DNA from 4 places in the Mesorhizobium sp. WSM4840 genome. Region 3 is predicted to be linked to each of the others. Evidence: predicted binding sites of a transcription regulator. Region 3 holds the regulator's gene; each other region holds the start of a gene.
The links. Region 3 encodes LexA, which represses DNA repair genes until DNA is damaged. Its sites were predicted from a motif close to TGTTCNNNNTGTGTTCNG; they were not measured.

Region 1 (7,139 bases), on a different contig from region 3:
ATCACCGCTCACGCGGCGAAGGCCACCGCACGGTCTGCCTGATTCCGTCATCCGCGCATGGCACCAATCCGGCGAGTGCGGCGATGGCCGGCATGAGCGTTGTCGTCGTTCGCTGCACCGAGGATGGCAATATCGACATGGACGATATGAGTGCCAAGGCGGCCGAGCATGCGCAAAACCTCGCGGCGCTGATGTTCACCTATCCCTCGACGCATGGCGTCTTCGAGGAAGGCGCGCGCGACCTCTGCGCCCTTATCCATGAGCATGGCGGCCAGGTCTATTTCGACGGCGCCAATCTCAACGCGCTGGTCGGCCTCGCCCGGCCGGGCGACATCGGCGCCGATGTCTGCCACATGAACCTGCACAAGACGTTCTGCATCCCGCATGGCGGCGGCGGTCCGGGCGTCGGCCCGATCGGCGTCAAGGCCCACCTGAAGCCCTATCTGCCAGGTCATGTCACCGAGGGCTCGGCGCATGCCGTGGCGGCCGCACCCTTCGGCAGCGCTTCGATCCTGCCGATCACCTGGATGTACATCCGCATGATGGGCGCCTCCGGTCTGAAGCAGGCGACCGAGACGGCGATCGTTTCCGCCAACTATGTGGCGACGCGGCTCGCACCGCACTTCCCGCTCCTCTACAAGGGCAGGCACGATCGCATCGCCCATGAGTGCATCCTCGACACCCGCGTGCTGAAGGAGAGCTCCGGCATCAGCGTCGACGACGTCGCCAAGCGGCTGATCGACTATGGTTTCCATGCGCCGACTATGTCGTTTCCGGTGGCCGGTACGCTGATGGTCGAGCCGACCGAGTCCGAGCCCAAGAGCGAGGTGGATCGCTTCTGCGAAGCGATGATCGCGATATCGGGCGAGGCAGCCAAGGTGGCGAAAGGCGAATGGCCCTTGGCCGACAATCCGCTGGTCAATGCGCCGCATACAGCGGCCGAGGCACTGGCCGGCCAGTGGACCCATCCCTATTCGCGCCTGGAGGCGGCCTACCCAGCCGGTGATGTCGACACATCAGCCAAATACTGGCCGCCGGTGTCGCGCATCGACAATGTCGCCGGCGATCGCAACCTCGTCTGCTCCTGCCCGCCGCTGTCGGAATATCTGGGTGCGGCGGAGTAGACCATGATCCCGAAAAGTGGAATCCGGTTTTCGGACAAGATCATGGTCTAACAAGAAGATAGAAGCCTCAATCAGGCAGAACGCAAGGCCGGCGCGTCGGCCTTGCTCGTCTTCTGGGCGACGACGCGATTTCGCCCGGCGCGCTTTGCCGCATAGAGTGCGGCGTCGGCTTCGGCCAGCACATGGTCGAGACTGGCCCCATCCGTCCCGCCAAAGCCGATGCCGCCACTGACTGTGCTGCGCAACGGACCAAGCTGGGTGGCCACGACTTCCGTGCCGAAGGCGACGCTGATCTTGCTTGCAATGTCGTAAGCCTTCTCTTCAGTCATCCGCGACATGACGAGGACGAATTCCTCGCCGCCCAGCCGGAAGGCGTCGACTCCGGTCCTGGCATATTTCCTGATGACAGCGGCGAAGCGGCGCAGGACCTGATCGCCGACCGGATGACCGAATACGTCGTTCGTATTTTTGAAATGATCGAGGTCGAACATGGCAACGGACATGAACGGGCCGAAAACCCGCTCACCGTAGAATGCCGTCAACGCCCGCCGGTTCATCAGCCCGGTCAATGGGTCGGTCATGGTCTCGGCCTTCAATTCGATCTGCGCCTGCAAGTGGTGCAGGGAGAGCGTCAGTGCGCCGAGCCCGGTCATGCAGGCGACCGCCACGACGGAATTCAACCGTTCGGCCCAGTTGTCGGGTGCAACGCCGAGCACCCATTGGCCCTCGACCAGCAGGACCGCGCCGCAAAGCACGAAGGACAGCGCACAGACGCCGCTCAGGAACGATACGACCAGCAATATCCGGCGATCATGACCTCCTTTGATCCAGAACATCACCCCGATAAGCGAGAGCAGCGCCGTTACCGTCGCGTAGGTTACGATGAAGCCGACGCCATCAAGGCCCAGCGACGTCGCGCCTGCGCAAACCGCCATCGCAGCCACGGTCGGCAAGATGGCGCGCCTGTAGTCGCGCACGCCGAGATACTGCATGGCCGACAGGCAGAGGGTCAGGAAGCCCAGGCTGAGAAGCGCAAGCACAATCTGGCAAAGCCACGGGCTGGGATGCCTGGCATAATGCCAGAACAAGACCACATGCACGACGAGCACAAGAATGCCGCACGCCACCGTCAGCATAGAGCGTGCCTGTGGCGCGGTGAACCAGATCGCAAACATGGTGATGCTGATGCACGTGCCCGACAGCGCCGCCGCGAGCAGGAGCGAACTGTAATCCAACATGCGTAAGCAGCAGCCTCTTCAGGAGTTCCGTTGCATTGTAGGCCAGCGGCAGTGCGCAGATACCGTTTTTCGGCCAACCTTTCGACGTAACCTTCGGACAAGGTTTACAAAGCGTCGATGCCCATTTCCGCCGCTTGGTTGTCGAATGGTTTTGCAGTAAGAGGCTCTATCCTCGAACGTAACAGGAACCTCCGTCGCCTGCCCGCAAAAAGCGTGGCAGTATCGGGTGGTGATTCGCAGCATCGGAATCCAGGACCAGCATGGACGACAGTAACGATCTTTTCGGCAGTTTGGACAAGCAGCCGCCACCGGTTCGCGCAACCGCGCGCCCGGCCGATCCGCTGGTGCAGGCGGCGAAGCGCCCGGCATCCCGCGACGGCAGCGAGAGCTACAGTGCCGCCGACATCGAGGTTCTGGAAGGGCTGGAGCCGGTGCGGCGGCGACCCGGCATGTATATCGGCGGCACCGACGACAAGGCGATGCACCATCTGTTCGCCGAGGTCATCGACAATTCGATGGACGAGGCGGTCGCCGGCCACGCAACCTTCATCGATGTCGAGCTTTCTGCCGACGGATATCTGGCGGTCACCGATAATGGCCGCGGCATTCCGGTCGATCCGCATCCGAAATTCAAGAAGCCGGCGCTCGAAGTCATCATGACGACGCTGCATTCCGGCGGCAAGTTCGACAGCAAGGTCTACGAGACCTCGGGCGGCCTGCACGGCGTCGGCGTCTCCGTCGTCAACGCGCTGTCGGACCATCTCGAGGTCGAAGTCGCGCGTGGCCGCCAGCTCTATCGCCAGCGTTTTTCGCGCGGCGTTCCGGTGACCGGCCTGGAGCAGCTCGGCGAAGTACACAACCGGCGCGGCACCAAGATCCGCTTCCATCCCGACGAGCAGATCTTCGGCAAGGGTGCGGCATTCGAGCCGGCGCGGCTCTACCGCATGACGCGCTCGAAGGCCTATCTGTTCGGCGGCGTCGAGATCCGCTGGACCTGCGATCCGTCGCTGATCAAGGAGAAGGACAAGACGCCGGCCAAGGCCGAGTTCCATTTTCCCGGTGGCCTCAAGGATTATCTGAAAGCCTCGCTCGGCGACGAATTCCAGGTCACCCGCGAAATTTTTGCCGGCAAAAGCGACAGGCAAGGCGGTCACGGTTCGCTCGAATGGGCGGTGACCTGGTTCGGCGGCGACGGGTTCCTCAATTCCTACTGCAACACCATCCCGACCGGCGAAGGCGGCACGCACGAGGCCGGCTTCCGCAACGTTTTGACGCGCGGCTTGCGCGCCTATGCCGATCTGGTCGGCAACAAGCGCGCTTCGATCGTCACGTCGGAAGACGTCATGATCTCGGCGGCGGGCATGCTGTCGGTGTTCATCCGCGAGCCGGAATTCGTCGGCCAGACCAAGGACAGGCTGGCGACGATCGAGGCGATCAGGATCGTCGAGACTGCCATCCGCGACCCCTTCGATCACTGGCTGGCCGACAATCCGCAGGAAGCCTCAAAACTGCTCGAATGGGTGATCGCACGTGCCGACGAACGGGTGCGCCGCCGCCAGGAAAAGGAAGTGTCGCGCAAGAGCGCGGTGCGCAAGCTGCGCCTGCCCGGCAAGCTCGCCGACTGCACGCAGAATGCCGCGGCCGGCGCAGAGCTCTTTATCGTCGAGGGCGATTCGGCCGGCGGCTCGGCAAAACAGGCGCGCGACCGCGCCAGCCAGGCAGTGCTGCCGCTGCGCGGCAAAATCCTCAACGTCGCCAGCGCCGGCAACGACAAGCTTGCCGGTAACCAGCAGATTTCCGACCTGATCCAGGCGCTTGGCTGTGGCACACGGTCGAAGTACCGCGATCAGGATCTGCGCTACGACCGGGTCATCATCATGACCGACGCCGACGTCGACGGCGCCCATATCGCTTCGTTGCTGATCACCTTCTTCTATCAGGAGATGCCGAGCCTGGTCCGCGGCGGCCATCTCTATCTGGCGGTGCCGCCGCTCTACTCAATCCGGCAAGGCGGCAAGGTCGCCTATGCCCGCGACGATGCGCACAAGGACGAACTGCTGCGCACCGAGTTCACCGGGCGCGGCAAGGTCGAAATCGGCCGCTTCAAGGGGCTGGGCGAAATGATGGCCGCCCAGCTTAAGGAAACCACCATGGACCCGAGAAAGCGCACGCTGCTTAGGGTCGATGTGATCGACGCCGAGGCGGCGACCAAGGATGCGGTCGACGCGCTGATGGGCACCAAGCCGGAAGCCCGCTTCCGCTTCATCCAGGAACGCGCGGAATTCGCCGAGACGGAAGTGCTGGACATCTGAAACGTCTTCTGCTCGGCGAACCGCAAACGGGCGGCCGTCACTGTTGCAAGGCAGTATGTGGCTGGCATCACCGAGCGAAGCGAGGCGGCCGACATGTCGCAGATCGCAGCCTCTCTGCGGATTATCGCCGCGATCGAGGATTTCCCGGATTTTTCGCGAAGGTCTAAGCCGCCGCGATTGCCAGCGCATGGCCGCGCGCGTTTTCGCGCAGCGCATCGAGATGGATCGATTTGACCAGCCCGGCGAGATCGCCTTCGGCGGACTGCCCACCCAATTCCTTCAGCATCAGCCAGCTGACTTCCTGGACGCCGGCGAGGCGCTTGCCATTGGCCACCTCGCGCCAGATCTTTAGCGCACGCAGAATGATCGCGTGCGTGACCGCGGCAAGGCCGGCGCTGCGGAACAGCGCCTGCAGCGCCACGTCGTGCCCGCCGGCCAGCAGCGCTCTCACCCGTTGCTCGGATTGCTGGCTGAGCGCGACCAGCGCCGAGCCGAAGAAGTCGACCTTGCCATGCGCGATGGTGCGAATGATGAAGCTTGCGGTCAGGTCGCCGCGCAGGCGCAGATGCTCGATGAGCGCCGCATGTTCTTCCTGGCGCGTGCCTTCGATCAGCGTCATGGAAGCTTTGACGCAGGCGTCGTGCATGACGCGCTCGGTTCTGGAACGGCCCATCAGCGCCACCACCAGCGGCGAACCTTTGAGCGTTTCACCAAGTTTTATCAGCAGCATATGCCGGCAATCGGCGGGCAGGCGCGCATCGGAAATCAGCGCTTCGCGCACCGAAGGCAGATGGCCATGGCGTTCGGCGATACGGCGGAAGCTGAGCGAAGCGATGTCGGCGCCGCTGTTGGCGAGAAGCGTGGCGCAGGCTTCCGGCTCGCCGATTTCGGCGATCGCCGCTGCGACCGCCATGGAGACGCGCGCACGATCGGCGATCAGTTTCTGCGTCGCCTTCTGGCCGCCGGCAACGCGGTCGATCAGATCGGCATCGGTGAGCATCGGCGAACGTGCCAGCACCAGGCTTGCAACTTCCGGTTGATCGGACGCCAGCGCGCTGATGATCTGCAGCGGCGCGTGATGGCTCATCGACAGCGCTTCTGCAATCGCCAGCCGCACTTTCGACGAGGCATCGTCGAGCAGCAGCGTCAGCGCGGCCTCCGCCGCGCAGCGATCCTCGAAAGGCAGATCGGCATTGATGTAGGCGCGAGCCAGAGCGCCTGCCGCAGCGGCGCGCTCCGAAACCCTCGCCGTGTAGATCCATTTCAGGAAATGCGAAACAACCATGCCGTCCGCTGCGCCCCTAACCCGAGTCCGTTCCCGCCCCGTGACGACCGTAGGCAGAAATGGTTTACGAACGGTTCACCATGTTTGTTAACTGGCTTGCGAGCGCGGTATGCAGCGCCTATCAACCTTTCCTTAGGGCGACATGGTCCCTTTCGGAAAGTACGCTCTAACACTTTGAATCTTCGCATCGTGCTTTCCGAAAAATCGATTCCGATTTCGGGCCGATGCGGCAGCGGAGGACATCGATCATGGCCGGGCTTTATCTGGAAGAGTTCGTCGTCGGCCATGTCTTCCGGCACACGCTGCGGAAAACCGTCACTGAAAGCGACAACATGCTGTTTTCGGTAATGACGCTGAACCCGCAACCGCTGCACATCGATTTCGACTTCGCCGCCAAAAGCGAATGGGGCAAGCCGCTGGTCAATTCGCTGTTCACGCTGGGCCTGATGATCGGCATTTCGGTGAACGACATCACCGTCGGCACCACCATCGCCAATCTCGGCATGAAGGAGACGGTGTTTCCGCATCCGGTCTTCCACGGCGACACGATCCGCGTCGAGACGACGGTGGTGTCGGTGCGCGACTCCAGGTCGAAGCCGGACCGCGGCATCGTCGAGTTCGAGCACCGCGCCTACAACCAGAACGACGTGCTCGTCGCCAAATGCACGAGGCAGGCGATGATGATGAAGAAGGCGGCCTGACCGATGCGCTCGCTGCTGTTCGTTCCCGGCGATTCCGAAAAGAAGCTGGAAAAGGCGTTTGGCGCGGGCGCCGACGTGGTCATCGTCGATCTCGAGGATTCGGTTGCGCCACAAAACAAGGCTTTGCCACGCGACATCGCCGCACGGTTCATCACCGAACACAGGCATCAAACCAGATCCGCAATCTATGTCCGCATCAACGATCTCTCGACCGGCCTGACCGATGACGACCTGGCGGCACTCGTGCCAGTGAAACCCCACGGCATCATGCTGCCGAAGTCGAACAGCGGCCAGGATGTCCAGCATCTCTCGGCCAAGCTCAGGGTGCACGAGGCCGAAAGCGGGCTGCCGGATGGTGCGATAAAAATCCTGCCGATCATCACCGAAACAGCTGCCGGCGTGCTGGCGGCTGCGACCTACGCCAACGCAAGTGCGCGGCTTGTCGGCGTGACCTGGGGTGCGGAAGATCTATCGGCAGC
Region 2 (7,139 bases), on a different contig from region 3:
GCGATCGACATGACCGTCGCCGGCGACTGATGCAAAATCACGCACGCGGCGCAAAAGGCGGCCGGCGATGCGCGGTGTCCCACGCGCGCGTCGCGCGATCTCCAGCGCGCCATCGTCGCCGAGCGGCATCGCAAGGATGCGGGCGCCGCGCCGCACGATCTGCTCCAGTTCCTCGACGGAGTAGAAATTGAGGCGGACTGGAATGCCGAAGCGGTCGCGCAGCGGATTGGTCAAAAGGCCGAGCCGGGTGGTAGCGGCGACGAGGGTGAAGCGGGCAAGATCGATCTTGACCGAGCGCGCCGCCGGCCCTTCGCCGATGATCAGGTCGAGCTGGAAATCCTCCATCGCCGGATAGAGAATTTCCTCGACCGCCGGGTTGAGCCGGTGGATCTCGTCGATGAACAGCACGTCGCGGTCTTCGAGATTGGTGAGCAGCGCTGCGAGATCGCCGGCCTTGGCGATGACCGGACCGGAGGTCGAGCGGAAATTGACACCGAGCTCACGCGCCATGATCTGCGCCAGCGTCGTCTTGCCGAGGCCGGGCGGCCCGACGAACAGCACGTGGTCAAGCGCCTCGCTGCGGCCCTTGGCAGCCTCGATGAACACTTTGAGATTGGCCCGCACCGCCGCTTGGCCGACGAAGTCGCCGAGCGTCTGCGGCCGCAAGGTCTGCTCGGCATCCTCGCCGCGCTTGTCGGGAGCAATGAGGCGTGGCGAAAGGCTCATGCGGCCTTCCTTGCACAGGGCAGGGAACGGGACAAGCGCAGACTCACCGCGCCAGCTCCTTCAGCCCGAAGCGGATCAGCTTCGAAGCATCCGCATCCTCGCCGGCGCTCTTCAGCGCCGCCGCCACCGCATTGGCGGCGGTATCGCGCGAATAGCCGAGATTGACCAGCGCCGAGACGGCGTCGGTGATCGGCGCCGGCGCGACGCCATCGCCGAGTTCCTGCTTCAGGCCGATGGTGCCGGAGGCAGTGCCCGCATAGGCTGGCGCCTTGTTCTTCAGTTCGGTGACGATGCGCTCGGCCACCTTTTTGCCGACGCCGGGCGCGCGGCTGACCATGGCAATATCACGTAGCGCGATGGCATTGGCGAGATCGGCCGGCGCCAGCGTCGACAGAATGGCCAGTGCCACCTTGGCGCCGACGCCCTGCACATTGCTCATCAACAGCCGGAACCACTCGCGCTCCAGCACCGACTGGAAACCGTAGAGCCGCAGCATATCCTCGCGCACATAGGTCTCGATGAACAGCACCACCGCCTCGCCGGGTGCCGGCAAAGCGGCAAGCGTGCGCGCTGAGCAGTGGGCGACATAGCCGACGCCGTGCACATCGACGATGCAGAAATCCTCGTCGACCTCGTCCAGCGTGCCTTTGAGCTTGCCGATCATGTGTGGTCCCTCATGCCAGCGCCGCCATCCTGTAGACAACACTCTGCCGGTGATGCGCGTGGCAGATGGCAATGGCCAGCGCGTCGGCGGCATCGTCGGTGTCGAACGTCGCCTTCGGCATCAGCACCTTGACCATCATGTGGATCTGCTTCTTGTCGCCATGGCCGACGCCGATCACCGCCTTCTTGACGGCGTTGGGCGCATATTCGGCAACGACCAGACCTGCCAGCGCCGGCACCAGCATGGCGATGCCGCGCGCCTGGCCAAGCTTCAGCGTCGCCGCCGCATCCTTGTTGACGAAAGTCTGCTCGACCGCCGCCTCGTGCGGCATGGCGGTATGCAGGATCTCGGCGAGCCCATCATGCAACTGGCAAAGCCGTGTCGCCAGCGCCGCCTTGTCGTCGGAACGGACGGTTCCGGAGGCGACGAAGCGCAGCGAATTGCCGAGGCTCTCGACGATGCCCCAGCCGGTGCGCCTCAGCCCCGGATCGATGCCGATAATGCGAATCGTTTCCCCCATCCGCCAAGTCTACCCTTGGCGGACAGCGATGCCAGCGAAATGTGAACAAACCAGAAACAGGCTCCGCTGCTTGCAGGAAGAGCCAAAGAGACTGTTTCGAAAGTCGCTCCGGCGAGTCATATGGTGGTGGTTTCGAGAACGGAGCGGAGCGGACATTTGGGTCCGTGAGCCCACGCATGACCCCGAAAATCGGAACCGATTTTCGGAAAGGATCATGCGCAAAAATCAAAGTGCTACAGCGTCCTTTGCGCGTCCAAGAGGACGCGCGGCGCTGTAGGTAAGCGCAGAAAACGCCATCAGATGCCGCCAGAGTAGAGTTTCCAAACGGTCTCTCAGCCGCGGGCGAAAGCCGTGTTCAGCAACGTGATCTGATCGGAAACCGGATTGACGCGGCGGCCGGATGGCGACACGTCGGCCACGGCGCCGCCGTAGATCTCCTCGTCCATGCGACGCACCAGCGCCTGCAGGCGCAGCGAGCGGTCGATGAGGTCAAGAAAATCCTTGGGCAGTTCGACCCAGCCTGCGGCATCGTTGTTGGCGGAAGCGGTGTCGAGGCGCACCTTGGATTTTTCGGAAGCAACCTGATCGCGGGTCATCTCGCCGGAATTCGCCGCGCGCTGCAATAGCAGCCAGGAGGCGACCTGCATCAGCCTCGTGGTCAGTCGCATCGATTCGGCCGCATAGAGCGTCGCCGCCAGCCTGGACAGTTTCTTCGCTTCGGCCCGGCCCTTGCCGTCCAGATATTCGGCCGCCTGCTCGACCAGGCCCATGCCTTCCTGGTAGAGCGGCTTGAAGGATTGGGAGAAAACCCGGCGCTCCGCCAGCTTGATGGTTTTCGCGCTTCCCTTCGAAGAGTCGTTCATCGATACGCCCTGCACTTGCCTTACAGCCGGCCGAATCGGCGTCATCGCCGTTACGCCCTGCAGCCTATATGACCGAGGTTTGAAAATGCGCTTCGCCGCCGGCGAAGGCAAGCACATGTTTAACAAACGGTTAATGGCGGCGCAGACGTTGGCAATCCGGATCGCGGACAAAAAAAGAGCCGCGGATAAGGCGGCTCTCAGGAGTTTAACAGGGAGGCGTCAAACAAAGTGGCTCCAACCACTCGGTAAGAATCCAGATCACTGGATGCACATAGTAAACGCCTGTAAAGCTTAATGAGGCCTTAACGGCGCGGATATTTTTTGAACAAGCGTCGCCCGCCTGTGCCGTAACAGCACAATATTCAGGCCTTTTGGGCCTCAGGGAGCCGCTCGGCTTTCCACACCACCGGTAGCGCGATGTAGGCGAACAGCAGCAATCCTGCATAAAAACCCATCGACGACGTTGCCACCAGCGGCTCGATCGCCGCGTTGCCCCCAAGCATGATGTAAAGGCCGATCAACAGGCCGATGCCACTGATTGCCGTCAACCAGAAATGGACGGTGGCAAGCGTCTTTTGCCCGATTGCCGGAAACAGATGGTAGAAGAAGGCAAACACCGCCGACATCAGCCATCCGGCCACCATTATGTGGGCGTGGGTCGGCATCTGCGCATGATCTTTGCTGATCGCCATCTGAAGGCCGAGCGCCATCCCGAACAGTGCGTAGACGACGGCTAGTGTGAAGAAATTTCGTGCTACCTTTTGCATAGTATCCCCCGTTTTGCCTTTTCCCGTCATGGGAATGGGTTGAGTTCAGGCGGTTGACCCGCCACCGGGTCCCCGGCATCGGTGCATTAGCATCGGCAATGTTTCTGGACGATGCCGCATGGCGCCCGACCCTTCCCGGCGCCGTCAGAATAGCAGGAAACAGCGCGACACGCTCGCGCAATCGCTGAACGATGCCGTCACGGCCGTGTCTCCTAGGACACCGAAACAAAGCCGCCTCCGACGCGACATCGTTCCGAAACAGGCGCCGCGCTAAACGCCCGCTCCTCGCAGCGAGACGGAGCAAAATGTGCGCCGCTCGCAATCGTCAAACATTCAAGGAGGGAACCATGGATTGGTACTCGATCGTCAAGTTTCTGCATGTCGTCTCGGCGATCCTCTGGGTCGGCGGCGGCTTTACGCTGATGGTGCTTGCGATGCGCGCCGATCGCGCTGGAAACATCGAAGGCATGCTGCAGGCGATGCGCGCCACTGGCGAACTGGGCAACAGGTTCTTCGCGCCGATGTCGATGGCGACGCTCGCCTTCGGCCTCATCATGTGCGGGTTCTGGGTCGGCTTCTCCGCCCTGTGGATCCTGATCGGCCTTGCCGGCTATGCGACGACCTTCTGCATCGGCATGTTCATCTTCAAGCCGACCGCCGACCGCATGGCGGGGATGATCGCCAAGGACGGCGTGACGCCGGCGGCCCTCGCCCAGGGCCAGCGCATCCTCAACGCTGCACGCGTCGACTATTCGGTGATGCTGGTGATCATAGCCGACATGGTGCTGAAGCCGACGCTGAACGATGTCACCATCCTGGGCTGCATGGCGCTGGTCCTGACCACCGGAATTGCTCTCGCCCTCGGCGGAACGCGTCGGTTGGTGCCGAGCGCCGCCTGAAATCTGCCATGACGCTGACGGCGGCTCGGGCTGCCGGCAGCTTCCATGGCTGACGCTTTAGAGAAGGCCGGCAATCCCGTCCCACAGAAGCTTGACTGCGACGACCGCGACGGTTGCGTAGGTGAAGGGGTAGAACAGTTCCGGCCGCATCCGCCGGACCAGCCAGGCGCCGGCGATGGTCGAAAGCGGCGCCAGCGGCACCAGAACCGCCGACGCGGTCAGGTTGGTGGTGTCGAACTGTCCCAGCGCAAAATAGGGGATGAGCTTCAATGCGTTGGTGGCGGCAAAGAAGATTGCGGCGGTGCCCGACAGCACTTTCGGATCGAGCCGGATCGGCAGCGCATAGACCTGGAAGGGCGGGCCGCCGACATGGGCGACGAAGCTGGTGAAACCGGCGACCGTCCCCCAGAAGGCGGCAGCCGCGCGGTTGGGCTCGGCCGAGTGGCCCGCACCGTGCCGCATCTGTAGAAAGACCCAGCGAAGCACGAAGATCATGGCCACCGCGCCGACGATCAGCCGCACCATTTCCGCTGTCACCAACGCCGCGGTCAGCCAGCCGAGGCCGATGCCGATCACCGCCCCCGGCATCATGTCCGTAAGCATCTTGCGGTCGTAGACACCCCACCACGTCCACACCGAGACGATGTCCATCAGGCACAGTATAGGGAGCAGGATGGCGGCGGCCTGCACCGGCGGCATGGCCAGAGCCATCAGCGGCACCCCGACGAAGCCGACCGCACCGCCAAAGCCGCCCTTGGACAGACCGACCAGGATGACGGCTGGAATGGCGGCGGCATAGAACCAGGGATCGAGCAAAAGACCTGACATCGGCGGGGAACAGTTGGAGGGAAAGCGTGTAGACGTGGAATAGCCGATAAACCTTCGCGCCGCGACTGCAAATGTACACACAATGCGATGCGTCGTGAGTGCCGTCGCCTGTTACGGTTTTGAGATGGCGGTTGCAGCGAGCGGCGGTGGGCGCCTGCGGATCGGCTGCGCCTTGATGATGGCTGTGCTGGTTTCGGCCTTGTCGGCGATACGGTCGAGAAGCTTGTCGAGATCGCCGATCGAGCGCACGAACAGCCGGGCAACAAAGCAGTCGTCGCCCGTCACCTTGTCGCATTCGCCAAACTCCGGAATTTCCTCGATCAGCTTCTGCACAATATGCAGCTTGCCCGGCAAGGGCCGGATGCGAACGATCGCCTGCAAGGTGTAGCCGAGCGCTTGCGGATCGATCTCGATGGTGAAGGCGCGGATGACGCCGCGATCCTCAAGACGTCGAAGCCGCTCCGAAACGCTTGGCGATGACAACCCGACCTGCTGGGCCAGTTCCTTCAACGAGGTTCGCGAATCCTTGATCAGGATTTCGAGAAGGCGTCGGTCCAGATCGTCCAGCATTTGACATTCCCAAGGAAAAGGCCGTCATCACCTTATTTAATTAGGCGCGACTGGCATATCACCTGACGCAAATTATAGAAAGCGCTGATGCGGCATGGAATTATCAACCATCAGCGTTTCAAGAGGCAATATTCATGGACAGCACGGTGCGTGGCACGGTCGAAATGACGGCCGCAATGGCGATCCTCGGCACGATCGGATGGTTCGTCGTCATGTCGGGCGAGCCCATCATGGATGTCGTCTTCTGGCGCTGTGCTTTCGGCGCGATAACGCTGCTGATCATCTGCGCTGCCCTGGGGCTGCTGCGCGGCAGGCTGTCGCTGCGCATCGTGGGGATCGCGGCTCTCGGGGGCGCTGCCATCGTCGTCAACTGGCTGCTGCTGTTCAGCTCGTTTTCCCGCGCCTCGATCTCGATCGCCACGGCAGTCTACAACACGCAGCCCTTCATGCTGGTCGGCTTTGGCGCGCTCTTCTTCTCAGAGCGGCTGACCCTGACAAAGCTGGCCTGGCTTGGCATCGCCTTCGCCGGCATGCTGCTGATCGTGCAGGCCTCGCCTGATGTGGGTCCCGGTGCAGGCCCCAATACAGGCATAGGCAATGTCGGTACGGATTATTTTATCGGCATCGCGATGGCGCTGGGTGCGGCTTTCTTCTGGGCCGTCGCCGCCATCGTCACCAAGAAGCTCAAAGGCACGCCACCACACCTGATCGCCCTGATCCAGGTCTGCGTCGGCGTCGTCATGCTGGCACCCTTCGCCAACCTTTCCCACCTTCCCGCCGATGCGTGGAGCTGGAGCATGCTGGCGACGCTTGGTGTCGTCCATACCGGTCTGATGTACATCCTGATGTACGGCGCCATTCAGAAACTGCCGACGCATCTGCAGGGGTCGCTGTCCTTCATCTACCCTGTGGTCGCGATCCTGGTCGATGTCGTCGCCTTCGGCCACCGGCTGCATCCGGCCCAGATCGTCGGCGCCGCCGCCATCCTGGTCGCCGCCGCCGGCATGAATCTCGGCTGGACACTGTGGAAATCGAAGGCCCCAGCCGAGAGCACCCAGGCAATCAAGTGAGGCAGTAACGTCACCGGACGACAATCCTGCGCCAATGATCCTGCCCCGCCCGCCTGTTCAAGGCCGGCTCTTTGCTCTATGCCGCAATGCAACCATCTTCGCCCGGCATAGGCGAAAACCGGGATCGAAAACCAATGAACCACGCAACGCCTCCAAATCGCTGCCGCATCGTGCTGATCGCGCCGCCCGGCGTGCCGGCTGAGCGCATCGGCGCGGCGTTCGAGGGCGGCGA
Region 3 (7,139 bases):
GTTAGGCTCGATCAGATGGCGAACGGCCGGATCAGGCTGACCATCGACGTGATGTCGACCGCCCGGCCGACACTGCGTTATGCGCCGGAACGTGTCAGGGTTTCGGCACGCAAAATTCCCGCTGAGATGACCGCAGGCTCGGTGGCAACCGGCTATGTGAGGCTTCTGCCTCCGACTGGCCCGGTTAGGCCGGACAGTTATGACTTCTCCTTCGACAGCTATTTCGCCGGTATCGGTGCCAGTGGCTTTTTCCTCGGCAATCCGAAGATCGTCGTTTCCGAAGATGCACCGTTCGCCGCGCGCATTTCTTCCTCGATCGAAAAGGCGCGTGAAACCATCGCCGACCATATCAGGGACAGCATCGGTGGCGCCGAGGGGGAGATTGCCGCCGCGCTGATCGTCGGCGTGCGTGCCGGCATTCCCGAAGAGATAAACGAATCGATGCGGCGCACCGGCATCTACCACATCATCTCGATTTCCGGCCTGCACATGGCGCTTGTCGCCGGCACCATCATGGGATTGCTGCGCGGCGCCTTTGCGCTGGTTCCCGATTTTTCGTCGCGCCGGCCGGTCAAAAAATATGCGGCTGCTGCCGCACTCGTTTCCATCGCTGCCTATCTGATTTTTTCCGGTATCGTGGTCGCGGCTGAACGCAGCTTTATCATGCTGGCGGTAATGCTTGTCGCCGTGCTGTTCGACCGGGCGGCACTCACCATGCGCAATCTGGCGATTTCGGCCATCGCCGTCATCGTCGTGTCGCCGCACGAGGTGGTCGGCCCAAGCTTCCAGATGTCCTTCGCCGCGACCGCTGCTCTCGTGGGCGCCTATGCCGGCTGGTCCGACTATCGTGCCGACAAGGCCACCGCGCCGCCACAGCGACGGTCAACGATCGCTTTCGTCACGCGAAAACTTGCCGCTGGGACAGGTACCATCGCAATGACCTCCATCATTGCCGGCAGCGCCACCGCACTCTTCGCCATCTGGCACTTCCAGCGCGTCTCGCCGCTCAGCCTGTTCGCCAATCTGGCCGTCATGCCGATCGTCACGGTCGTGATGTTCCTGGCCGTCGTCAGCGCCTTGGCAATGCCGTTCGGCTTCGACGGCCCTTTCCTATACATGATGGGCAAGGGGCTGACGGCCATGATTGCAATATCGGGATGGATCTCCGAGCGGTCGCCGGTCGATGCCGTCGGGCTGATCTCGTTGCAGTCGGTTCTGCTGGTGACGGCCGCCCTGGTCATCGCCACGATGGCAACGACATGGTTGCGGCTTGCGGCACTTCCCTTTGCGCTCGCCGGCCTGCTGACGATTTCCGAGACGCGCACCCCCGACGTGCTGATTTCGGAAGATGCGCATCTGGTGGCGCTGCCGATCGGCGGCGGCGAACTTGCCGTCAACCGGGTGCACTCGAACGAATTCACCACCGACAACTGGAAACATGCGCTGGTTTCAGCGACCATTGTCGAGCCGGAGACATTCGAAAAAGGAGACGTGCGGTTCGACATCGTCGACCCGGCCGACCTGCCGCCGGGAGCGCCCTTCTACTGCACTGCCGGCCTGTGCCTCGCCCGGCACCAGTCCGGCGCGATCATCGCGCTCGCCGACGACCGCAAAACCGCACGGCCAGCCTGTGCCTTTGCGGATTTGATCGTCATCGATGATGCCACAGCCTATTATAATCCCTGCCGCAATCCGCTGGTTCTCGTCGTCACCAAACGGCAGCTCGCTCGCATGGGCAGTGCCGCCGTCTTTTTCGATCCGCTATCTGCGACGACGCGCGCAGAAATCCGTTTTGCCGTCAGACAGCCCTATAGGCCTTGGCATGAGCAGCGGAGATTTTCGCGCGAGGCGAGGGGCCTGCCGCCATACCGCAGGGCCGAGAAACCCAAAAAGCCTGCCGTTCAGTAACGCCGGATCAGTCCGACGAGCTTGCCTTGCACCTTGACCCTGTCCGGCCCGAAGATGCGCGTCTCATAGGCCGGATTGGCGGCTTCCAGTGCGATCGAGGCACCTTTGCGGCGGAACCGCTTCAGCGTCGCTTCCTCGTCGTCGACCAAGGCGACGATGATCTCGCCAGGCTGGGCGGTGTCGGCGTTGCGGATGATGACCGTGTCGCCGTCGAAAATGCCGGCCTCGATCATCGAGTCACCCTTGACCTCCAGCGCGTAGTGCGTGCCGCCGGTGATCATGTCCGGTGGTACCGAAATCGAATGCGTCTGGTGCTGGATGGCGTCGATCGGCACACCGGCAGCGATGCGGCCCATCACCGGTATGGAGATGGTGGCAACGACGTCGTCGTCATTGCCGGCTGCGGGCATGCGCGAAGGCGCCGGCTTGATCTGTCGTCCGAGGCTGCCCTGCCCAAGGCTGCCCTGAATGACGCTTGGCGAGAATTTGCGCGCCGCATTGAGGCCGGGCGCGATCGAATCGGGCAGGCGCAGCACCTCCAGCGCGCGGGCGCGGTTGGGCAGGCGGCGAATGAAACCGCGCTCCTCCAGTGCAGTGATCAGCCGATGGATCCCCGACTTCGAGGCGAGGTCGAGCGCTTCCTTCATCTCGTCGAACGAGGGCGGAATGCCGCTTTCCTTCAGCCGCTCGTGGATGAACATCAGCAGTTCATGTTGTTTGCGTGTCAGCATCGCGACCCCCAACAGAATCAGAAAAACAAACCCAGAACAAACACTATCTGTTCCAGTTGTGTTCCGCAACCGTTTAAAATTTAATGAATGTGTTGACGTTTTGTTCAGCGTAGCATCAGCACGCTGCACGCGGCGCCCGTCGCGGCTGGGGGAGCGAACGGCTCGCGCACGATCAGCCCGTTGGCGTCGGCCAGCATTTTGAGCATCGAGGAATCCTGGATGCCGAACGGGGTCGCCAGCAGCGTGCCGGCTTCTTCGCTAACCACGGCGCGTACATAGTCCTGCCTGAGATCGTTGGCCGGCATGGCGGCGCCGAGCCGCGCCTGACGCATGTCCTGCCGGAAGGCGCGGCCGCCGAGCCGCGCAAGCAGCGGCGTCAGAAAGAGCTGCGTGCAGACCAGGCTCGCCACCGGATTGCCAGGCAGGCCGATGCAGCGGATGTCACCCAGCCGCCCGAACATCAGCGGCTTGCCGGGCCGCATGGCGATTTTCCAGAAATCGAGCGTCATGCCTTCACCGGTCAGCACGTCATGGACCAGGTCATGGTCGCCGACCGAGGCGCCGCCCAGCGTGACGATGACGTCGGCGCCTGCGTCGACCGCTTGTTTCACCAGCGTGGCGATCGCCTCCTTGCGGTCGGGGGCGATGCCGAGATCGAGCGCGCTGGCGCCGACCGAGCGGGCCGCGGCGGCGACGCCATAGGCATTGGACGAGATGATCTGGTCGGGGCCAAGGTCGCTGCCCGGCGGCAGCAATTCGTCGCCGGTGGCGATGATGGCGACCAACGGCCGTTTCACCACGCTGACCTGCGGGTGGTTGGCCGACGCCGCCAGCGACAATGCCGCCGGATCAAGCGGGCGGCCTTTCTCCAGCAGGACGTCGCCCTTCGAGAAATCGAGCCCGAGGCGGCGGATGTTGCGGCCTTCAACCGTCGACGCGGTCACTTCGATGCTGCCGCCGCCGAGGTCGCGGACATTCTCCTGGATGACGATGGTGTCCGCGCCTGCAGGAAGCGGCGCGCCGGTGAAGATGCGCACGGCCTGCGCCGGGCCGACTGTTCCGGCAAAGCCGCGTCCGGCCGGCGCCATGCCGATCACCGAAAGTCTTGCGGGCACGGATGCGACATCCTCGGCCCGCACGGCATAGCCGTCCATGGCGGACGCGTTGAACGGCGGCTGGGTGCGGAGCGCCAGGAGCGGCTCCGCCAGCACGCGGTCGGCGGCGTCCATCAGGGCGACGCTTTCAGCCTGCAAGGGCGCAGCATCCTCAAGCAGGCGCTCGAGCGCCTCGGCGACCGGAAGCAGTGCCATTATTAGCCTGCCCCCTTGGCATCCGCCTTGTAGTCGCCGGATTTGCCGCCGGTCTTTTCCGCCAGCCTGATGCCCGAGATCACCATGGCGCGGTCGACCGCCTTGGCCATGTCATAGATGGTCAGGCAGGCGACCGAGACGGCGGTCAGCGCTTCCATCTCGACGCCGGTCTTACCGGTGACGCGGGCCAGCGCCGTGACCTTCAGGCCTGGCAGCGTCGCGTCCGGTTCGATGTCAATGGATACCTTGGTCAACAGCAGCGGATGGCAGAGCGGGATCAGCTCATGCGTCCTCTTGGCCGCCATGATGCCGGCGATGCGCGCCGTGCCCAGCACGTCGCCCTTCTTGGCATCGCCGTCGAGAATCATCTTCAGCGTTTCGGGCCGCATCGAGACAAGACCTTCGGCGATTGCCGTGCGCGTCGTCTCCGCCTTGTCGCCGACATCGACCATATTGGCTTCGCCTTTCGCGCCAAGATGGGTGAGGGCGGCCGTCATCGTCAGGTCACCTTAGCGCGACGTGCGTCCGTCTGGACGCGCAAAGCACGCTCTAACACTTTGAATCTATGCATCGTGCTCTCCGAAAATCGATTCCGATTTTCGGGCCGATGCAATGGCGGGCGCATTGCCCGTCAAAAGCAGGCGCGTCGCAGTGGCCACGTCCTGTTGCCGCATCAGGCTCTCGCCGACGAGGAACGTACCGATGTCGCTCCGTTGCAGCCTGCGGCAGTCTTCGTGCGAGAAAATACCGCTCTCGCTGACCAGCAGGCGGTCTGCCGGCATCATCGTCGCGAGCCGCTCCGAGGTCTCGATGCTGGTTTCGAACGTCCGGAGATTGCGGTTGTTGATGCCGATCAGCCGCGATGACAGTTTCAGCGCGCGTTCCGTCTCAGCCTCGTCATGCACTTCGACCAGCGCGTCCATGCCGAGTTCGAACGCCGTCGTTTCGAGTTCCCTGGCCACGGCGTCATCGACGCTCGCCATGATGATCAGGATGGCGTCAGCGCCCCACGCACGGGCTTCGAATACCTGATAAGGCTCGAACAGAAAATCCTTGCGCAAAGCGGGCAATGTCACGGCGTTGCGCGCATCGGTGAGGAATTCAGGCGCACCCTGGAAGGACGGCGCGTCGGTCAGCACCGAAAGGCAGGCGGCGCCACCTTTCGCATAGGCCCTGGCCAGTGCCGGCGGATCGAAATCGGCACGGATCAGGCCCTTGGACGGGCTGGCCTTCTTGATCTCGGCGATCAGCGCGAAGCTGCCGGATTTGCGCCTGGCTTCAAGAGCCGAGAGAAAGCCGCGCGCTGCGTCGGTGTCCTTCGCCCGCGCCTTGACCTCGGCAAGCGGCACGCGCGCCTTCGCCGCGGCGATCTCGTCGCGCTTGTAGGCTTCGATCTTGCGCAGGATATCAGACACGGCTCTATCCGTTCGAAATCTCGACCAGCCGATCGAGCACTTTCAGCGCCCGGCCACTGTCGATGGCTTGCGCCGCCGTCGCCATGCCGTCGGCAAGCGTCGTCGCCTTGCCCGCCACCACCAGCCCCGCGCCGGCGTTCATCAGCACCGTATCACGAAAGGCGCCGGCAGCGCCGCCCAGCATGTCGCGCAGCGCCTGGGCGTTGTAGGCGGCATCGCCGCCGCGCAACTCGTCCTTGGTGTGCCGCTTCAGCCCAACCGCTTCCGGTGTCAGCGTAAAGGTTCGGATCTCGCCGCCGACCAGTTCGGCCACTTGGGTTTCACCGGTGGTGGTGATCTCGTCATAACCGTCGCCATGGGCGACCCAGGCGTGGTCGGCGCCCAGTGCCTTCAGCGTCTCGGCCACCGGCATGATCCATTCCGGCAAGAAGACGCCGACCATCTGCCGGCTCACACTGGCCGGATTAGAGAGCGGGCCAAGCAGGTTGAAGATGGTGCGGGTGCCGAGCTCGACGCGGATCGGACCGACATGCTTCATCGCCGGATGATGCGCCGGCGCGAACATGAAGCCGACGCCTGCATCGTGGATGCAGTGGCCGATCGTTTCCGGCGGGATATCGATCTTGACGCCGAGCGCGGTCAGCACGTCGGCGGCGCCGGTCTGCGAGGACAGTCCGCGATTGCCGTGCTTGGCCACCGGCACGCCGCAGGCGGCGATGACGAAGGCGGATGCGGTCGAGATGTTGACGCTGTGCGAATTGTCGCCGCCGGTGCCGACGATGTCGATCGCGCCAGCGGGCGCGTCGACGCGCAGCATCTTGGCGCGCATGGTGGCGACGGCGCCGGAAATCTCGCTCACCGTCTCGCCGCGCACGCGCAGCGCCATCAGGAAGCCGCCGATCTGGCCGGGCGTAGCGTCGCCCGACATGATGATGTCGAAGGCCTCGCGCGCTTCCTCGAAGGAAAGAGAATTGCCTGCGGCGACCTTGGCGATATGGGTCTTGAGCGCGCTCATCTGGTCAGGGCTTGGGCAACGGCGGTCTGGTCGATGCGAATGTCATATTGCGTCTGCAGCTGCGCCACCAGCTGGTCGAGCAGGTCATCGGACATGCCGGCGGTGAACGATTTCTGCGCCTCATCCGGCACCGAGCTGGCGTCGGCTCCGGCAGGCTCGAAGACTTCGGCGATCTTGAACAGGATCTGTCCGTCGCCGGTGGGCGAGGGGATCAATCCGGTCCCGCCTTGGCCTTCGCTGAACATCGCAGCCGCCCCTTCCTTGCCGAAATCGACGTCGTCCGCCTCGCGCTTGACGCCGCGCTTGGTCTGCTTCTCGAGCTTGAGCTCGCTCGCGATCACATCGAGCGTAGCGCCGGCATCGAGACGCTTTTCGAGTTCGCCCGCTTTTGCGGTGAGCCGCTTGGTCGTTTCCGCCGCCGTCCAGTCGGCCACCACCTTCTGGCGGACTTCATCCAGCGTGCGGTCGCGGGCCGGCGTGATCGACTCCACCTCGTAGAACACGAAGCCGTTGTCGGCGGTGGTGAGGTCGGGATTCTCGGTGCCGGGTTCGGCGTCGAACACCGCCTTAATGAGTTCCGGCGATTCCGGCAGGTCCTTGACGATGGTGCCGTCCGGCCTCAGGCCGGTGCGATCGATCGTGTCGATGGTGACGACCTTCAGCTTCAGTTTTTCAGCCGCTTCCTTGAGCGTGCTGCCCGAAGCGCGGATATCTTCGTAATTGTCATGCACGTCCAACAGAATGCGGCTTGCCTCGCCCA
Region 4 (7,139 bases), on a different contig from region 3:
GATGATTTCGCGGATGTGCGGATCGTCGTCGGCGACTAGGATGTTATGCGGCATCAATCAGCGACCCGGCGCGTGAGATTCGTATCCGTCAGGAACCACGAGCGACCCTCTCCTGTCGAGGTAGCGCAGAAGCCGCCAGTCGCGAAAGCTCCACGCGCGCCAGTTTCTTTGCTCGGCGCGGTAGTGGGCTTCGGTCACGGCGTCGGCTGGGTCTCGGAGATCGGTGAGGAATGTCTTCTTTTGTTGGTCGAAGAAGCGGTCGAGGGCGGGCAGCGCGTCGGGGCCGAGCGAGCGGGCATAACGTATATCGAGGCGGGTGCCGGGACCTCTCATCTCGTACGAACGGTCGACATTGTAGTTGGCGATCAGTGCGGCAAAGTTAATGAACGAGCAGGCATAAAGCGTCGCCGATAGCGTCAGAAGATTGGCGGAAAGCAGCCATTCATTGGATTTTCCGAGCGCGATGCGGGCGATGATCAGGGCGAGGCCCGCCGCCACCAGCCCCATCCAGACAAAGGCGGCGACGCGCCAGTAGGTCAGCGCATAGATGCCGATATAGAGGTCGAGCCGCAGGATTGAGGAGACGACCAGAACGATGTTCTGCGCCACCCAGACATAGACCAGCCGGCGGATGAACGGATCGCCGGAGGTCGTGCTGCCCGGCCGCAACGCCGCCAGCACGAAACCCGCGGCCAGCAGGGCGGTGACGATCAAGGGATAGGCGCCGCGATGCGCATAGGCGGCATAGGTCAGCCCGTCGGGAAGGGCGATGCCGCCCCACAGATAGGTGGCGTCGAGTGCGGTCTGCACCGCGAACAGGATGTTGAAGACGACCAGCGCACGAAGAATGGCGGCCTTGCCGAAGACGATGTCCTCGACCGGCTTGGCGGCGGCTCTTGTGGTCGTCACCCCGAGGGGGATAGGCAACGCAAGATGCGCAATGCGGCGCAAAAGGCGCGGCAGCCGCGGGCGCAGAAAGACCCAGACGCCGGCAAGCGCGAACAGCCAGAAGGCCAGCCGCGGCAGCTCGATGAAGTCGAGCAGTGCGAGGAGATCGATCAGCGACAACCAGTATTCGATGACCGGATTGGCGGCGCCGAACAGCGCGAGAAACACTGCGCCCAGGGTCAGCGGCATGATCCAGACGGCGATCGCCGCCAGGTGGATACGCCGCCGACCGAACCGCCGTGCCGCCTTGCGCCAGCGGAAGAAATCGTGGACGAACCGGAAGGGTGCCGCGAGCAGGAACAGCGCGACCTGGCCGGCAATGCGGGCAGCGCCGCGCCACAGCCGGCCGACCAGCCAAAGCGCAAAGACGGCCGTCGCCACCAGCCCGATTGCGACCGACAGCGCACTGACATTTTCGATAAGCGGCAGCAGCCCGACAAGCAAGGCAGCGGACCACAGGCCGCGGGCGCTGAGCGCCGACGGCTGGATGGCCGCTGCGGCGGCGGCAAGCGTGATGCCGAACAGGAAAAACGTGATGCCGACGGGCTGCCCATAGAAGAAGAAATCCGCCAGCGCGGCAAGCAGGACGGCAACGCCGAGTCGCGCGCAATAGCTCGGCGCGGCCGTAAGCAACGATGTCATGATCGGATTTTCTCAGCGGCTTTGATCCGGCCGGGGGGGCGGAGATTTGCGGATGAAGGGGAAGAGGGTCGCCGAACCGTCCGGCCGGGGTGGATCGACCAGCCACCAACCGTCATTGCGGAGGCGGTACGGCAGGGACCAACGGGGCTTTTCTCGCTCTTGCATGCGGCGTATGTCGCCGATCGAAATGCAGGCGGCGGGGCGGATCTGAGGAGAATTTCCGCAATCTCGTGCAGTTTTTGTGCAGGGTCAGGCAATCACTTCAGGTTTGAATCCGCCCCGTCACCCTTTCCGGGCGCTTGCGCTGCCCCTCACCTGCCTGCCGGCACCCCTCTCCCCGTGTAGTGACGGGGAGAGGGGTGCTCTCATCGCCGGTTTCGCCAATCACCAGCTTTGCAAGAATGGCGCCGAGGCTGCGCCAGCCCCTTCTCCCCGTCACTATACGGGGAGAAGTGCCCGGCAGGGCGATGAGGGGCGGCGCCAACTTCGACGATTGGCTCATATCCAATACAAGCTATGACTGTCCGAAGCGATTGCCCTGCGTGCTTGCCTCGACCGGCCGCAGGCGGCATAGATCTGAGATGACTGAAACCTATCGCCCGCGCCGCTCGGTGCTTTACGTCCCGGCCTCGAACGACAAGGCTCTGGCCAAGATCTCGTCGCTGGCCTGCGATGCCGTCATCATCGATCTCGAAGATGCCGTCGCCCCGGCCGACAAGGTCTCCGCGCGGGAAAAACTGGCCGGCATCTTCGCCAGTCGCCCCGGCCGGCGCTGCGAGATGGCCGTGCGCATCAACCCGCTCTCCAGCGAATGGGGCGCCGACGATTTGCTGGCTGCGGCACGCTGCGAGCCCGACGCCATCCTGCTGCCCAAGGTCGACACGCCGCGCGATGTTTTGGAAGCCGGCGACGTGCTCGATGACAATTTTTCACCCGACGAGGTGAAACTATGGGCGATGATCGAAACGCCCAAGGCTCTGCTCAACATCGGACCGATCGCCGAGCTTGGCCGCGATTCGGCCTCGCGGCTGGTTTGTTTCGTTGCCGGAACGAACGATCTGGTCAAGGAGACCGGCATTCTCGCCACGCCCGACCGGCGCTACCTCACACCGTGGCTGATGCAGATGGTGCTCGCCGCGCGCGCCGGCGGCCTCGACCTGCTCGATGGTGTCTTCAACGATTTTCGCGATCTGGACGCTTTTGCGCGCGAATGCGGGGAAGCGGCCGCCATGGGGTTCGACGGCAAGTCGCTGATCCACCCAGCCCAGATCGATGCCGCAAACCGGGCCTTTGCGCCATCTGCCGAAGCGGTGGCCGAGGCACGCTCGGTGAAGGATACCTTCGCGCTTGCCGAAAATGCCGGCAGGCAAGTCATTGCGCTGAATGGAAAAATGGTCGAACGGCTGCATCTGGCGCAGGCCGAAAAACTGCTGGCGAAGGCGGCCGCCATCGGGGCATGATTGGCAACTCACGACAGGAATGAAAAATGAAACTCTACCGCTTTCTGTCCGGTCCGGACGATTCCAGCTTCTGCCACAAGGTGACGGCAGCGCTCAACAAGGGCTGGCACCTGTTCGGCTCGCCGACCTATTCCTACGACATGGAGGCCAAGGCCATGCGCTGCGGCCAGGCCGTGGTAAAGGATATCGAGGGTCAGGAATACGGGGCCAACACCAAGCTCAGCGACTGGTAGATTTTGCAAAGCTCCGACGCAGGGTGTGTTGAGATTCAGGTCAGGCCGCGCCGGAGTCGAAGACGGGCGCGAAGCGACCAGACTGGGTGGTTTCCCGAGAACCGGAGCGGAGCGTACTTTTGGGTACGTGAGCACCGGAAGCGCAGGGAACTGCCGTTCGCAGGCCGGCATCACCTGAATATCAACACAGCCTACTCCGCCGCCTCTTCGATCCGCTCCATATCGTCGTCCGACAGGCCGAAATGATGGCCGATCTCGTGGATCAGCACATGGGTGACGATGTCGCCCAGCGTCTCTTCGTTCTCGGCCCAGTAATCGAGGATGGCGCGGCGGTAGAGCGTGACGCGGTTCGGCCCCTCGCCGGTCTGCGGATTCCAGCGCTCGGCAATGCCGCGCCCCTCGAATAGGCCGAGCAGGTCGAAAGGCGTTTCCAGCGACAGATCGTCCATGATCTCGTCGGTCGGAAATTCGGCGATCTGGATGACGATCTCGCCGGTCAGCTTGCGAAACTCCTCCGGCAGATGGGCGTAAGCCTCCAGCGCCAGGAACTCCATTTCCTCCATCGACGGCGAAAGCTGGTCGTGCCAGGTGCGGGTCTTGTAGATGCGGGCCATGCTTTGTCCTTCTGATCCCGGCATATAGGCTTTCGAGCCGGGCTCGGCAAATGGGCGGGTTGCCGCCTACGCGAGGACAGGAATAAATTCCCCATGACTCCGCCCATGACTCCGCTTGACTCTTCGGCCGCCCTCTGGAATCCTAGAGAACATAACAGGAACAATTGTGAGTGGAAGCTGACCGTCATGGCGACAAGCGCCGTGGCGCGGGAGACTGTTTTTGCCCTGCGCCGCCAGATCGCGAAGATCGAGGGAACGCTGCCCGAGCGCCTGGAGGCGCCGGCCGGCGCTCCCGTTGATGCGCCCCGGAATCCAACAGCTGATGTCACGCCCCACGATCTGACAATCGTCCGCCGCGGCCTCGCCGTGGCGCCGCCCGATGCGTTTCTGCGCACCGGCGCCGAAGCTCTCGATACTGCGCTCGGCGGCGGCCTGCCGAAGGCGGCGCTGAGCGAGATCCATGGCGCCGCGACCCGCGATGCCGGGGCCGTCGCCGGCTTCGCCCTGTCGCTCGTCAGCCTGATCCTCAAACAGGAGCCGCGACTGCCGGTCCTGTGGATCGGCACCGCGGAAATCTTCCGGGAGGCCGGCTTTCCCTATGCCAGGGGGCTTCACGCCCTTTTCGGCATCGAGCCGGAGCAATTGCTGTTTTCCGAGGCGCCAAGGCTCCTCGATGCGCTGTGGACCGCCGAGGAGGCCGCCCGGATGACAGCGCTCGCCGCCGTCATCCTCGAAATCCGCGGCAGTCCGCAGCGGCTGGACCTCACCGCGACGCGGCGGCTGCACGCCCGGGCACAGAATGCCGGCCGGCCGGTGTTCCTGCTGCGCCAGGCCGGCGAATCCGAGCCGACGGCGGCACCCGTCCGCCTCGTCCTGTCGGCGGCGCCGTCGGCACCCCGCGAGACGATCGCCGGGCCGCTCGCCGGCTCGATCGGCCGCCCCGCCTTCACCGTCAGCATCGGCAAGAGCCGCACGGCCTTGCCAGGACAATTCACACTGGAGTGGAACCCCGATGAACGCAGTTTCGAGGAAAGAAGGACCGGGGAAGAACGGTCAGCGAATCCTGTCCCTGTGGTTTCCGCATCTCGCCGCGGAAAGGATCCTGCGCCAGCGTCTGGGGCGGTCCTGGCGTTCCCGGCCGTCGGATCACCTGCCCCTGGTGATCAGCCATCGCCAGGGGAACGCGCAGCGCATCGCCGCCCTCGACGAGCGGGCTGAGGCGCTTCACCTGAAGCGCGGCATGGGCATAGCCGACGCGCGCGCCATGCATCCCTCGATCGACGTGGTGGAAGCCGATCCCGAGGCCGACCGCCGCCTGCTCGAAAGCCTTGCCGACTGGTGCGACCGCTACACCCCGCTGGTGGCGCTCGACGCAGCCGACGGCCTGTTCCTCGACGTCACCGGCTGCACCCATCTTTTCGGCGGCGAACGGTCGATGCTGGACGACATCCTGTCGCGCTTTTTCCATCAGGGTTTCGATGTCCGCGCCGGCCTTGCCGCCACACCTGGTGCAGCCTGGGCGGCGGCGCGGTTTGCCAGTGACCGCATCGTCCCCGGTGGCGAGGAGGAAGCGCTCCTCGCACCCTTGCCGCTGGCGGCGCTGCGCATCGAGCCTGATATCCGCGCCAGCCTGGAAAGCGTCGGCCTGCGCACGGCGGGCGCCGTCATGGCAGCACCGCGCGCGCCGCTCGCCCGCCGCTTCGGTGTCTCGCTGCTTTTGCGCCTCGACCAGGCGCTCGGCCGCCTCGACGAGGCGGTGTCGCCGCGCCTGCCGGTGGCGCCGCTTTCGGTCGAACGCCATCTCGCAGAACCCATCATGCTGACCGACGAAATAGAGCGGCTGGTGAAAATGCTGGCGACGACATTGAAGGCGGACCTCGAGCGCCGCGGCGAGGGCGCAAGAAGGCTGGCGCTGCTGCTCTTCCGCGTCGACGGCGCCGTCAGCCGCATCGCCGTCGGCACCTCGCGGCCGTTGCGCGAGCCGCTGCTGATCCAGAAATTGTTTCACGAAAGGCTTGCCGCGCTCGAACAGGACATCGATGCCGGCTATGGCTTCGATCTCGTGCGCCTCTCGGTCCTGTCGGCCGCGGCCTTCGACATGCAGCAGGCCGACTTGACCGGAGAGACGAGCGATGACGGCGCCGACATCGCCCTTTTCGCCGACCGCATCCGCGCCCGGCTCGGCGACAGCGCGGTTTTGAAACCGGTCGCCGTCGAGAGTCATCTGCCGGAGCGCGCCGTCGCCATGCTTCCCTATGCGGAGGCGCCGCAAAGGGTCTCTCCGCCGAAGAAGCCGGGCAAGATACAAGACACTTCCTCCAAGCCTGTCTTTCGGCCGGAACGGCCGATCCGGCTGTTCCGTTCGCCCGAACCGATCGAGGTGCCGGCCACCGAAATGCCTGAGGGACCGCCGATGAATTTCCGCTGGCGGCGCGCGCTGTACCGGGTCGCGCGCGCCGAAGGGCCGGAACGCATCGCCCCGGAATGGTGGCGGGAGGCAGCGGGGCAGGAAGCGATCCGGGATTATTTCCGCATCGAGGATAGCGACGGCCGCCGTTACTGGCTCTACCGCCAGGGTCTCTACGGCGCCTCGCACGCCACGCCGCGCTGGTTCATGCATGGGGTCTTCGCATGAACGCGCTGACGGTCATTCCCTATGCCGAATTCGGCATCCAGTCGAATTTCTCGTTCCTGCGCGGCGCCTCGAAGCCGGAGGAACTGGTGGTCGCGGCAAAGTTTCTGGGCTTTTCGTCGATCGGGCTTGCCGACCGCAATACGGTGGCCGGCGTCGTGCGCGCCTGGCAGCAGGCCAAGGTGGAAGGTCTTTCCTATCATCCCGGCTGCCGCCTGGTTTTTTGCGACGGCACGCCCGACGTTCTCGCCTATCCGCAGGACCGCAAGGGCTGGGGCCATCTGTGCCGCATGCTGACGCAAGCCAATATGCGCGACGAAAGCGAAAAGGGCGCACCGCTTCTCTATCGCAACGACCTTTTCGAATGGGGCGATCTCATGTCCCTGGCAGTCCTGCCGGATCTGTCGGCGGGCGCCAATAATGACCTCACTTTGCTTAGCCGGCTTAAAGATCGCTTCGGCAAGGCTTTGCGGCTTGCCGTTTCGCCGGATTATCATGGCCACGACCGCTTCCGGATCGAGCAGGCGGCTGCCATGGCTGAGCTATCTGGTATTCCGCTGATGGCGACCAATGACGTTCTCTACCATACGTCCGAACGGCGCCGGTTGCA

Region 1: a site for LexA is predicted at 2,535-2,552, ahead of parE (DNA topoisomerase IV subunit B). Genes of this name have one in related genera too.
Region 2: a site for LexA is predicted at 1,952-1,969, ahead of ruvC (crossover junction endodeoxyribonuclease RuvC). Genes of this name have one in related genera too.
Region 4: a site for LexA is predicted at 4,043-4,060, ahead of AC0L3I_RS02960 (ImuA family protein). Genes of this name have one in related genera too.

The regions. Positions count from the first base shown of each region.
Region 1 is NZ_JBVVQD010000030.1:55,005-62,143, forward strand. It holds gene gcvP (aminomethyl-transferring glycine dehydrogenase) at 1-1,124, shown strand, start outside; gene AC0L3I_RS29415 (GGDEF domain-containing protein) at 1,196-2,362, opposite strand; gene parE (DNA topoisomerase IV subunit B) at 2,623-4,674, shown strand; gene AC0L3I_RS29425 (DUF2336 domain-containing protein) at 4,838-5,959, opposite strand; gene AC0L3I_RS29430 (MaoC family dehydratase) at 6,184-6,660, shown strand; gene AC0L3I_RS29435 (HpcH/HpaI aldolase/citrate lyase family protein) at 6,664-7,139, shown strand, end outside.
Region 2 is NZ_JBVVQD010000001.1:196,971-204,109, forward strand. It holds gene ruvB (Holliday junction branch migration DNA helicase RuvB) at 1-726, opposite strand, end outside; gene ruvA (Holliday junction branch migration protein RuvA) at 770-1,390, opposite strand; gene ruvC (crossover junction endodeoxyribonuclease RuvC) at 1,401-1,910, opposite strand; gene rcdA (protease adaptor protein RcdA) at 2,243-2,773, opposite strand; gene AC0L3I_RS01070 (hypothetical protein) at 3,136-3,540, opposite strand; gene AC0L3I_RS01075 (DUF2269 family protein) at 3,888-4,439, shown strand; gene AC0L3I_RS01080 (sulfite exporter TauE/SafE family protein) at 4,497-5,267, opposite strand; gene AC0L3I_RS01085 (Lrp/AsnC family transcriptional regulator) at 5,379-5,837, opposite strand; gene AC0L3I_RS01090 (DMT family transporter) at 5,972-6,907, shown strand; gene AC0L3I_RS01095 (thiamine phosphate synthase) at 7,042-7,139, shown strand, end outside.
Region 3 is NZ_JBVVQD010000005.1:160,954-168,092, reverse strand. It holds gene AC0L3I_RS09820 (ComEC/Rec2 family competence protein) at 1-1,908, shown strand, start outside; gene lexA (transcriptional repressor LexA) at 1,902-2,639, opposite strand; gene AC0L3I_RS09810 (molybdopterin molybdotransferase MoeA) at 2,744-3,949, opposite strand; gene moaC (cyclic pyranopterin monophosphate synthase MoaC) at 3,952-4,446, opposite strand; gene trpC (indole-3-glycerol phosphate synthase TrpC) at 4,513-5,364, opposite strand; gene trpD (anthranilate phosphoribosyltransferase) at 5,369-6,379, opposite strand; gene AC0L3I_RS09790 (SurA N-terminal domain-containing protein) at 6,376-7,139, opposite strand, start outside.
Region 4 is NZ_JBVVQD010000001.1:568,449-575,587, forward strand. It holds gene AC0L3I_RS02935 (response regulator) at 1-54, opposite strand, end outside; gene AC0L3I_RS02940 (DUF4153 domain-containing protein) at 58-1,590, opposite strand; gene AC0L3I_RS02945 (HpcH/HpaI aldolase/citrate lyase family protein) at 2,172-3,050, shown strand; gene AC0L3I_RS02950 (DUF1737 domain-containing protein) at 3,077-3,283, shown strand; gene AC0L3I_RS02955 (metallopeptidase family protein) at 3,475-3,897, opposite strand; gene AC0L3I_RS02960 (ImuA family protein) at 4,084-5,115, shown strand; gene AC0L3I_RS02965 (DUF6504 family protein) at 5,057-6,532, shown strand; gene AC0L3I_RS02970 (error-prone DNA polymerase) at 6,529-7,139, shown strand, end outside.